2 linked regions of the Chelatococcus sp. HY11 genome follow. The protein of the gene in region 2 interacts with the protein of the main gene of each other region in a pairwise test. Links are inferred from orthologs where the notes say so. Each region holds a gene or a part of one and is shown on either strand. Other genes may lie near its edges.

The links.
Region 1: the proteins of gyrB (region 2) and gyrA interact in binary tests that used the Escherichia coli proteins (3 or more experiments, as listed by UniProt). The link is inferred for Chelatococcus sp. HY11 from one-to-one orthologs.

Annotation. Positions count from the first base shown.
Region 1 is NZ_JAHBRX010000001.1:697,879-703,301, forward strand. What follows is about bases 634-3,908. They hold gyrA (DNA gyrase subunit A), read left to right. Parts: upstream 634-1,008; coding sequence 1,009-3,708; downstream 3,709-3,908. Outside these bases: KIO74_RS03450 (esterase-like activity of phytase family protein), read right to left, coding at 1-416; KIO74_RS03460 (threo-3-hydroxy-L-aspartate ammonia-lyase), read left to right, coding at 4,075-5,043; KIO74_RS03465 (EVE domain-containing protein), read left to right, coding at 5,111-5,423. UniProt on the Escherichia coli protein: A type II topoisomerase that negatively supercoils closed circular double-stranded (ds) DNA in an ATP-dependent manner to maintain chromosomes in an underwound state.
Region 2 is NZ_JAHBRX010000001.1:3,253,950-3,259,998, reverse strand. What follows is about bases 1,860-4,913. They hold gyrB (DNA topoisomerase (ATP-hydrolyzing) subunit B), read right to left. Parts: upstream 4,573-4,913; coding sequence 2,146-4,572; downstream 1,860-2,145. Other genes in these bases: KIO74_RS14860 (LysE family translocator), read right to left, coding at 4,705-4,913; KIO74_RS14870 (hypothetical protein), read left to right, coding at 1,860-2,136. Also shown: KIO74_RS14875 (sodium:proton antiporter), read left to right, coding at 1-1,300; more of KIO74_RS14870, read left to right, coding at 1,327-1,859; more of KIO74_RS14860, read right to left, coding at 4,914-5,334; DNA replication/repair protein RecF, read right to left, coding at 5,452-6,049. UniProt on the Escherichia coli protein: DNA gyrase negatively supercoils closed circular double-stranded DNA in an ATP-dependent manner to maintain chromosomes in an underwound state.

The DNA.
Region 1 (5,423 bases), 2.6 Mb from region 2 along the record:
GTCCAGTAGAGCGCGCCGCCTGCGGGATGAAGGCGCAGGGCTTCCGGGTCGATGCTCCGTATTGGGAATGGCTTGCCGTCCGTTTCGAGCAGTGTGACGGCCCTGTCGACTGTCACGCCGCGGAAGCCGGAGGCGTCATAGTCGAGCCTCAGGGTGTAGAAGCGGGCGGGGGCCTTCTCCGAGCGGTCGTCGCTGAGGGCGATCCAGGTCTTGCTCGCGCCGTCGAAGGCAAGCCCCGAGAGCCCACCGACCCGCGTTCCATCCACATCAGTGTGGGCGGGAAGGCTTCTCTCGCCGATGAAACGCAACGTCACGGCGCGGGGCAGGTTCTCGGCGGCGAGGGCGGCAGGCGCGAGGCCAATTTGGGTGAGGCCAACGAAGGCGGCAGCCAGCAATGAAAGGCGTGTTCGGAGCATCGGCTTGTTCCAGGAGGACCACTGACGGGCTGGCGTTGGTGCGGATCTGGGGCCCGGAAGGTCGCGACCTTAGGGCAGTCCGGCGACGGTCCGGTGACAGGTGGAGGCAGCCGGACAGGTCTTGGCTCGGGGGCGTTTGCGGCCGCCGGCGGCGGGAAAAATGCGCCGCGAATCGTCAGAATCGGCCGTTGTGCGCTTCGCGCGCGGCCGATGGATGCGGATCGAATTACCCGGTTCAGGTAAGTTATTGATATATATTGATAATTAAATCGTGAACAGGGGGTGTCAGCGCTGGCTTTTCGCCCGCGGATGCGTTAGAGCATGGTACTGGTAAAGTGCATCCCTTTCTTCGATGAGATCGCTCATGAAATCGTTGAATCAGGTGCGTTTCCCCATCATGCGGGCGGGTTGCGTCCGGCGGGCTGGGGCCTGAATGGAATGGCTGTCGTGGCATAGACCGCCCTCCATTGCGGATGAGGTCCGTTCGGACGCTCCAAAGGCCCCTTTCTGATTTTTTTGTTGGAACTCTCTCTTGGCAGATGATGACGAGAAGATCGGCGGCGGCATCGCTCTGGTGTCGATCTCCGATGAGATGAAGCGCAGCTATCTCGATTACGCCATGAGCGTGATCGTGAGCCGCGCCTTGCCGGATGTGCGTGACGGCCTGAAGCCTGTGCACCGCCGCATCCTCTACTCCATGTATGAAAACGGCTATACGCCCGACAAGCCCTATCGCAAGTCGGCGCGCGTGGTCGGTGACGTCATCGGTAAATATCACCCGCATGGCGACCAATCGATCTATGACGCGCTGGTGCGCATGGCGCAGGATTTTTCCATGCGCCTGCCGCTGCTCGACGGGCAGGGGAACTTCGGCTCCGTCGATGCCGACCCGCCGGCGGCGATGCGTTATACCGAGGTGCGGCTCGCCAAGCCCGCCATGGCGCTCCTGGACGATCTCGACAAAGACACGGTCAATTTCCAGGACAACTACGACAACAGCGAGCGCGAGCCCACGGTTCTGCCGGCGGGCTTCCCGAACCTCCTGGTGAATGGTGCGGGCGGCATCGCCGTCGGCATGGCGACCAACATCCCGCCGCATAATCTCGGTGAGGTGGTGGACGCATGCTTCGCCTATATCGAGGATCCGGACATAAGCCTCGAGGCGCTGACCGAGATCGTGCCCGGACCGGACTTCCCGACGGCCGCGACCATCCTTGGGCGTGGCGGCATCCGGTCGGCCTATTCGACCGGTCGCGGTTCGATCATCATGCGCGCCCGGGCCTCCGTCGAGCAGATCCGGAAGGATCGCGAGGCGATCATCGTCACCGAGATTCCCTATCAGGTGAACAAGGCGGCGCTGATCGAGAAGATCGCTGATCTCGTTCGCGAGAAGCGGATCGAGGGCATTTCCGACCTGCGCGACGAGTCCGATCGCGATGGCATGCGCATCGTGATCGAGCTGAAGCGCGACGCGGTCGCCGATGTGGTGTTGAACCAACTCTACCGGTTCACCGCGCTGCAGACGAGTTTCGGCGCGAATATGGTGGCGCTGAACGGTGGCCGGCCGGAACTCCTGAACCTCTATGACATGATCCGCGCCTTCGTGGATTTCCGTGAGGAGGTTGTCTCCCGGCGCACGAAGTATCTGCTCAACAAGGCTCGCGACCGCGCCCATATCTTGGTCGGCCTCGGCATCGCGGTCGCCAATATCGATGAGATCATTCAGCTCATCCGCTCGTCAGCCGACACCAATACGGCCCGCGAAGCGCTGATGTCGCGCCACTGGCCGGCCCATGACGTCGCGGCGCTGATCGCCCTGATCGACGATCCGAACCATCGCGTGGCAGAGGACGGCACCTACAGGCTCTCCGAAACCCAGGCCCGCGCCATCCTCGACCTGCCGCTGCGCCGCCTGACGGCACTGGGTCGGGACGAGATCGCCGACGAGTTGAACAAGCTCGCGGTCGAGATCGCGGATTACCTCGACATCCTGCGGTCGCGCGCGCGCATCCTGGGGATCGTGAGGGACGAGCTCGCGGCCATCAAGAATGCCTTCGCTACCCCGCGCCGCACGGAAATCCTCGATTGGGATTCCGATGTCGATGACGAGGACCTGATCCAGCGCGAGGACATGGTCGTCACCGTGAGCCACGCCGGCTATATCAAGCGTGTGCCGCTCTCGACCTATCGCGCCCAGCGGCGCGGCGGCAAGGGGCGTTCCGGCATGCAGACGCGCGACGAGGATTTCGTCACACGCCTCTTTGTCGCCAATACCCACACGCCGGTGCTGTTCTTCTCCTCGCGGGGCCAGGTCTACAAGGAGAAGGTGTGGCGGCTTCCGCTCGCCGCGCCGAACGCCCGCGGCAAGGCGCTCGTCAACATGCTGCCGCTGGTGGAAGGCGAGCGTATCACGACGATCATGCCGCTGGTGGAGGACGAGGCCAGCTGGGCGACGCTCGACGTGATGTTCGCCACCGCCTCGGGCGGCGTGCGTCGCAACAAGCTGTCGGACTTCGTGCAGGTCAACCGCGCCGGCAAGATCGCCATGAAGCTCGACGAAGGCGATTCCATAGTCGACGTCGGCATCTGCACCGAGTCGGACGACGTGCTGCTGACTACGGCCAGAGGCCAGTGCATCCGTTTCGAGACAACGGACGTGCGCGTCTTCAAGGGGCGTGACTCGACTGGTGTGCGCGGCATATCGCTGGCGGCCGGCGACAAGGTCATCTCCATGGCGATCCTGCGTCATGTGGAAGCTTCCGCCGACGAGCGCGCGGCCTATCTCAAGCTGGCGGGAGCCGCGCGTCGCGCGGCCAATGGCGAGTCCGCCAACGGCGATGCGGTCGAGGCCCAGACCGATGCCGACGCGGAGGAGGCAAGCGACACGCTCGAGCTAGGGCAGGAGCGCTACGCGGCCATGGGCGCGGCGGAGCAGTTCGTGCTCACCTTGTCTGAAAACGGCTACGGCAAGCGCTCCTCGGCCTATGAGTATCGCGTCACCGGCCGTGGCGGCAAAGGCATCGTCGCGATGGCTGTCAACAGTCGCAACGGTGCTTTGGTGGAATCCTTCCCCGTGGAGGACAACGACCAGATCATGCTCGTCACCAATGGCGGCCAGTTGATCCGCGTGCCCGTCGATGGCATCCGCATCGTCGGCCGTTCGAGCCAGGGCGTGATCGTCTTCAACACCGCCGACGACGAGAAGGTGGTCTCCGTCGAACACATCAGCGACGACGGCAGCGAGGATGGCGGTGGAATCGACGACGTCGATGAAGCCGGCGCCGACATATAGGTGCTGTCCGGCTGAGAACCTTCCAGGCACGTTGAAAAAGCCCCGGCAATGACCGGGGCTTTTTTGTTGCGCGACGGCCGGAGGCCTCCTCAAGGCGCGATAGTGGGCCATTGCATGTTATTGTTGTGATTCAGATTATTACAATTGCTTCTTGTTTCATCAGGTGAGCTTTCTGCAGTGTGAGCCCTGGCATCCGCGGCTGTCTGCACGCAAGGCTTGGCCTGATCCTTGTTTGTTGCGCGGCCGTAGCCGGCGGCGGGTCGGCCTATGTCGAACGGTTGTCATATTGAAGCTGGCGGCGGTTGTGGGCAGGATGGTGGCGTCCCGTCCTGCATCTTTCTGTTCCTCATGACTTGAGTTCGCCCCATGTCGATCTCCGCTCCGACCTATGATGATGTCGTCCGCGCGTCTGAACGCATTGCCGGCCTGGCGCATCGCACACCTGTCATGACGTCGCATACGGCTGACGAGAGGACAGGCGCATCGCTGTTCTTCAAGGCCGAGAATTTCCAGCGCGTCGGCGCCTTCAAATTCCGGGGCGCTTACAACGCGCTCGCGGCGCTTGATGATGACCAGAAGGCGCGCGGCGCGGTGGCTTTCTCCTCGGGCAATCACGCCCAGGCGGTGGCGCTGGCCGGGCAGCTTCTCGGCGTGCCCACGGTGATCATCATGCCGAAGGACGCGCCGGCGATCAAAGTCGCGGCCACGCGCGGCTATGGTGGCGAGGTTGTGTTTTATGACCGCTACGCCGAGGACCGCGCGGCCATCGGCCGGCGGATCGCCGGTGAGCGAGGGCTCGCTCTTATCCCGCCCTTCGATCATCCCGAGATCATCGCCGGGCAGGGCACGGCGACCAAGGAACTTATCGACGACGTGGGGGAACTCGACCTCCTGCTCGTGCCTCTCGGCGGCGGCGGCCTGCTGTCCGGCTCGGTGCTCGCCGCGAAGGCCCTGTCGCCGCGGTGCCGGGTCATTGGCGTCGAACCGGCGGCCGGCGATGACGGCGCGCGCTCCTTCCGCGAGGGGCGGATCGTCACCATCGATGTCCCCACGACGTTGGCCGACGGCGCGCAGACCACAGCGCTCGGGGCGATCACCTTCTCGATCATCCGGGAGCTTGTGGACGACGTGGTCACCGTGCCGGACGCGGCGCTCGTCGAGGCCATGCGCTTCTTCGCCGAGCGGATGAAGATGGTCGTGGAACCCACAGGCTGTCTCGCCGCCGCGGCTGCCTTCAGCGGCGTGGTCCCGGTCAAGGGCCAGCGGGTCGGCGTCATTCTCAGCGGCGGTAATGTCGATCTTGCCACTTTCGCGCGTTTGCTGATGCCGGCCTGATGGGGCTTGATCGACAGGCGGGAGCGTATATGCCTTCAGGGCGTTTATTGCAGGAGTTGAGCGCGCGATGCCCCATTGGCTCTTCAAGTCTGAACCGTCCACTTGGTCGTGGCAGCAGCAATGCGATGCCGGCGAGAAGGGCACGCATTGGAATGGCGTCCGCAATCATGGCGCCAAGCTGAACCTGATGGCTATGAAGATCGGCGACCAAGGCTTCTTCTACCACTCGAATGAAGGCAAGGAGATCGTCGGCATCGTCGAGGTGATCAAGGAGTATTATCCCGATCATACAGACGCTTCCGGCCGGTTTGGAATGGTTGACGTGAAGGCGGTGGAGGCGCTCCCGCAGGCCGTGACGCTGGAGGTGATCAAGACCGATC
Region 2 (6,049 bases):
TGTCGGGATCCTCCTGTCGATCGCCCTTGGACCGCTGCTTTTTGCCCATGTTTGGGAGCATCATTATGGCAAGATCGCGCTTGTCTGGGGTATTTTAACGGCGCTCCCCCTCGCCTTGATCAAGGGCGCGGATGTCGCCTTCGAAGCACTCATCCATACGGCGCTCCTCGAATATGTCCCGTTCATCGCGCTGCTCTTCGCGCTGTTCACCTGCGCCGGTGGCATTCTGGTTCGCGGCAACCTGCGCGGTAGTCCGGGCACGAACACCGCCATCCTCGCCATCGGGGCAGGCCTCGCCAGCGTCATCGGCACGACGGGCGCCGCCATGGTGCTGATACGACCTCTGTTGCGCGCGAACGATGACCGTCGGCACAATGTGCATGTCGTCGTATTCTTCATCTTCCTTGTCGCCAATATCGGCGGTTCGCTGACGCCGCTCGGTGATCCGCCGCTCTTCCTGGGCTTCCTGCGCGGGGTGGATTTCTTCTGGACGACGCAGCATCTCCTGCCCGAGACGCTGCTCTTGGTGGCTATCCTGCTCGTGGTGTTCTTCCTGCTGGATTGGCGCCTCTACAAGCGCGAGGACATCGGTCCCCGGTTGCGCGATCCGACCCCCGAAAGCCGCCTCGGGGTCGAGGGCCTGGCGAACTTCGGCCTGATTGGCGTGATCATTGCGGCTGTTCTCGTCAGCGCGACCTGGAAGCCGGGCATCACCTTCGATCTCCCCGGCGCGCGGGTCGAGTTGCAGAATGTGCTGCGCGATGTCGTGTTCGTGCTGGTGGCGCTGGCCTCGCTTGCGCTGACCCGGCAAGGCATCCGCCAGGCCAATGGCTTCAGCTGGGGCCCCATCCTCGAGGTCGCCAAGCTTTTCGCCGCGATCTTCACCTGCATGATCCCGGTGATGGCGATGTTGCGAGCCGGCTCGTCCGGCGCATTCGCGCCGTTGGTCAGCCTCGTGACCGCGCCAACGGGTGAACCCGTGCCGGTGGCCTATTTCTGGCTGACCGGGCTCCTCTCCTCGTTCCTCGACAACGCGCCGACCTATCTCGTCTTCTTTGAGCTGGCGGGCGGCGACGCCCAGCACCTCATGCGCGAGGGCGCGCTGACCTTGACGGCGATCTCCGCCGGTGCCGTCTTCATGGGGGCCAATACCTATATCGGGAATGCGCCGAATTTCATGGTCTATGCCATCGCCCGCCATCGCGGCGTCAAGATGCCGAGCTTCTTCGGCTACATGCTATGGTCGGGCGGCATCCTGATTCCCGTGTTCCTGCTGGTGACGGTGTTGTTCTATCTGTGAGGTGAGCGGTCATGTTTGGACGGCCAATGGCGAAATCTCGCAAGCTGCTCCAGGCGATGGCCGAGGTGGGGACCGCCGCGGAAAAGGCCGCCAGGCTCACAGTAAGAAAGGCCGCGAGGACAACGGCCAGACACGCCGTCGAGTGCACCGCGCTGGGGGTTGGCGTCGCGCTTGTGCTGGCGGCCGGGCCGGTTCGGGCCGAGAGCATCGCGCCGACGCGGACGTTCTCGGGGGAGGACGACTTCGTGAGCCGTCTGGAAGCGCTGGCGCTGTTGCAGACCCTCAATGCCGAACTCCTCAGCAACCCAAGCGCCACGTTGACGCTGGAGCGCTGGTGCGCCCGACACCAGCTCGCCTCGCCGGCGCGCGTGGTCGCGCGTCTGGTGCGCGGCGCCGACAAGGCGGCGACGGCGGCGATCAGGCAGACGCTCGGGGTGGGGGAGGCAGAGCCCGTCCGTTATCGGCGTGTCCAGCTCGTGTGCGGTGATTTCGTGCTGTCGGAGGCCGACAACTGGTATGTGCCAGCCCGGCTCACGCCGGAGATGAACCGGTTGCTCGATGAGACCGACACGGCCTTCGGACGAGCGGTGCAAGCGCTGCAGTTCCGACGCCGCACCCTGTCGGCGCGCCTGCTCTGGACGCCGCTTCCGGATGGGTGGGAAATGGTGAGACGGCCTGTGCAAACCCCGGAGATCGTCGCAGGCGCTCTTGCCATTCCGACCGAGGTCATACGGCATGAGGCCGTCCTGAGCGTGCCCGATGGCACGCCCTTCAGTGTCGTCGTCGAGACCTATACCGACAAGGTGCTCGCCTTCCGGCGGCCGAGTGACCGTTAGAACGCTGCCTCAGACGTCGAGGTTCGCGACATTCAGCGCGTTCGCCTGAATGAACTCGCGGCGCGGCTCCACCGTGTCACCCATCAGCTTGACGAAGATGTCGTCGGCGTCGGTGACTTCCTTCACCTTCACCTGCAGCAGCGAGCGCACGTCGCGATCGAGCGTGGTGGACCAGAGCTGGTCGGGGTTCATCTCCCCGAGGCCCTTGTAGCGCTGCAGCTGGATGCCCTTGCGCCCTGTCGTCGCCACCGCGTTGAACAGGCTGATCGGCCCGTCCACGCCGATCTCCTCATTGCGGCGAATGAGCTTCGAGGGGTGAGCGTAGGCCTGCAGGCTGGCTGCATGCTCGTCGAGCTTCCGGGCCTCGGACGAGGCAAGCAGCGCGGCATCGAGACTTGCCACCTGCTTCACGCCGCGAACGATGCGGCTGAAAACGAAGCCGCCCGCCTCGGCGCGGCCTTCCCAGCCACGTTCCGTTTCCTCGGCCATAGCGTCGAGACGGCGCGCGATAAAAGCGGCGGCCTCATTCGCGGCTTCCGGCTCTTCAGCCACCTGTGGGCGCAACGCGCCGGCGATGGCGGCTTGCTCCACGACGGCGCGGTCGTAGCGGGTGTGGAGGTTGCTGAGGATGTGCCGGACGAGCCGCGACTCGTCCACCAGAGCCCTCAGGTCGAGCCCTGCGCGCTCCTCGCCATTCGCGAATCGCAGCAGGGCGCCGTCGAGCCCGCCCTCGATGAGGTAGTCCTCAAGCGCGCGTTCGTCCTTGAGATACTGCTGGGACTTGCCGCGCGTGACCTTGTAGAGCGGCGGCTGGGCGATGAAGATGTGCCCCCGCTCGATCAGTTCCGGCATCTGCCGGAAGAAGAAGGTAAGCAGCAGGGTGCGGATGTGGCTTCCGTCCACGTCCGCGTCCGTCATGATGATGATCTTGTGGTAGCGCAGCTTGTCGGCGTTGAAATCCTCGCGGCCGATACCTGTGCCCAGCGCGGTGATCAGCGTGCCGATCTGCTCCGAGGACAGCATCTTGTCGAAGCGCGCGCGCTCCACATTGAGGATCTTGCCGCGCAGCGGCAACACGGCCTGATATTCGCGGTTGCGGCCCTGCTTGGCGGAGCCGCCGGCCGAGTCACCCTCGACGATGAAGAGTTCGGCCTTAGCCGGGTCGCGCTCCTGGCAGTCGGCGAGCTTGCCGGGGAGGGAGGCGATGTCGAGCGCTCCCTTGCGCCGCGTCAGCTCGCGCGCCTTGCGGGCGGCCTCGCGGGCGGCCGCCGCTTCCACCACCTTGCCGACGACGGTCTTGGCTTCGGACGGGTTCTCCTCCAGCCAGATCGCGAGCGCTTCGTTGAGGACGCCCTCGACGGCCGGCCGGACCTCCGACGACACCAGCTTGTCCTTAGTCTGCGACGAGAATTTCGGATCAGGCACCTTAACGGAAACAACCGCGGTCAGGCCTTCACGGCAATCGTCGCCGGTGAGGCCGACCTTCTCCTTCTTGGAAAGGCCGGAACTTTCGGCATAGCCGGTGATCTGGCGCGTGAGAGCGCCACGGAAGCCGGCAAGATGCGTTCCGCCGTCCCGCTGGGGAATGTTGTTCGTGAAGACCAGCACATTCTCGTGGTAGCTGTCGTTCCACCACAGGGCGACCTCGACACCGACGCCGTCGCGCTCGCCACGGATCACGATCGGCTTGCCGAGGAGGGAGGTTTTCGCGCGGTCGAGATAGTGGACGAAGGCTTCCACGCCCCCCTCGTAGAACAACTCCTCGACCTTGCGCTCCGCGTGGCGGTTGTCCGTCAGGACGATGCGCACGCCTGAGTTGAGGAACGCCAGTTCACGCAGGCGGTGCTCCAGGGTGGCATAGTCGTATTCCACCATGGTGAAGGTTTCGGGCGATGCGAGGAAGGAGACCTCGGTGCCACGCTTGTCCTGCGGGGCTTCGCCGACAACGGCGAGCGGCGCCACCGCGTTGCCGTGATTAAACTCGACGAAATGCTCCTTGCCTCCGCGCCAGATGCGCACCTTCAGCCAGGTTGACAGCGCGTTGACCACCGACACGCCGACGCCGTGCAGGCCGCCGGAGACCTTGTAGGAGTTCTGGTCGAATTTCCCGCCCGCATGGAGCTGAGTCATGATGACCTCGGCCGCTGAAATGCCCTCGCCGGGATGAATATCGGTGGGGATGCCGCGACCATTGTCGGAAACCGTGACCGAGCCGTCGGCATTCAGCGTCACGGTGACCCGTGTCGCATGGCCCGCGAGCGCCTCGTCGATGGCGTTGTCGACGACCTCGTACACCATGTGGTGGAGGCCTGAGCCGTCATCGGTGTCGCCGATATACATGCCTGGGCGCTTGCGGACGGCATCGAGGCCTTTGAGCACCTTGATAGAATCGGCGCCATAGGACTCTTCGTTCACGTCGCGGGCGGGTTCAGCCATGGATGGGTCCAATCCGATATCGGGAAGCACTGCCGCGATCGCACCGCAGCCTTTGATTCGACAGCATAAATCTAATCATTCGGGCGTGAGATTTCACGCCCGCGCGGGCACTTTTCCCTTGAGAATGCGGCTTTATCGCGTTGCGACCGCAACGGCCGCGCCGGCCATCACGGTTCCGCTGCCCCGGTTAAGCCAGCGCATGGCGCGCGGCGAGGTGAAAAGCCGGCGAACACGTGTCGCCAGAAGCACATAGCCGGTGAACACGCCGGTCAGGACGGCGACGATGACGGCGGCGAGTTCGACGAAGGCCAAAAGACGAACATCCGCCAGATTAATGATATTGGGCAAGAGCGCGAGATAGAACATCATGGTCTTAGGGTTGCCGAGCGTCAGCATCAGGCCGCCGATGAAAGCGCGCGCGCCCCTTTCGCCGGGGCCGGCGTGCGCGGAGGTCCCCGGCGCGGCCGAAACCGGCGCGAACCAGAGCTTCCACGCCAGCCAGAGCAGATAGGCGGCGCCGAGATAACGGATGACGAGGAAGAGTTCGTGGAATGTCTGAGCCACGACGGCGAGTCCGAGCACCGCGGCCGCCAGCCAGACTACATCTCCGACAATAAGGCCGGCAAGGAAGGGAGCGACGCCCGTCGCCCCGCGCGCCAGCACCCGCGCGAGAATCGCCGCGACCGCCGGTCCCGGCGAAGCGCCCGCGGCGGCGAGCACGCTGGCGAAAACGGCAAGGCTGATCAGGTCAAGGCCGGACATTGTCTCAGCGTCTCACGATATCGGGGCATAGAAAGCCAAAAACGTTGATGCTGCTCATAGCAGAAATGATACGCGGCGCGAAGGCGTGATTCGCAGGTGCGGCTGCTGGGCGGAAAGTCAAATTTCTGTTGCGGCGTAACGTGTTACCACGCCGGAAGCCACCAGGAAACGTACTGAGCCGTCCGGCAGGTCGGCGAACAGCGCGGGGTCGGCGCCAGTCATCCAGACTTGGGACCCCAGCGCGCCCAATTCCCGGTAGAGCGCGGCGCGTCGGCGTGGATCGAGATGGGCTGCGACCTCATCCATGAGCACCAGCGGCGCGATCCCGCTCATGGTCGCGACGAGGCGGGCATGGGCGAGCACGAGCCCGATCAGCAGCGCCTTCTGCTCGCCGGTCGAGCATTGGCCGGCGGGCATCGCCTTCGCGCGATGGTGCACCACGAGTTCGCTGGTCTGCGGGCCTGCCAGCGTGCGGCCGGCGGCCTTGTCGCGCGCCCGGCCGTCACGCAGCAGGCGGCGATAGTGATCCTCGACCTCGACGGCGGCGGTCGTGTTGACCATCGCCTCGATTTCGCCTTCCAGTCGCAGTTCGGCCGAGGGAAAGGGAGAGGCGTCATCGCGGGTCGCTTCGATCAGCGCGGCGAGCCGCGCCACCGTTTCCGCGCGCGCGGCGGCAACGGCGACGCCGAGTTCAGCCACCTCCCGCTCCACCGCA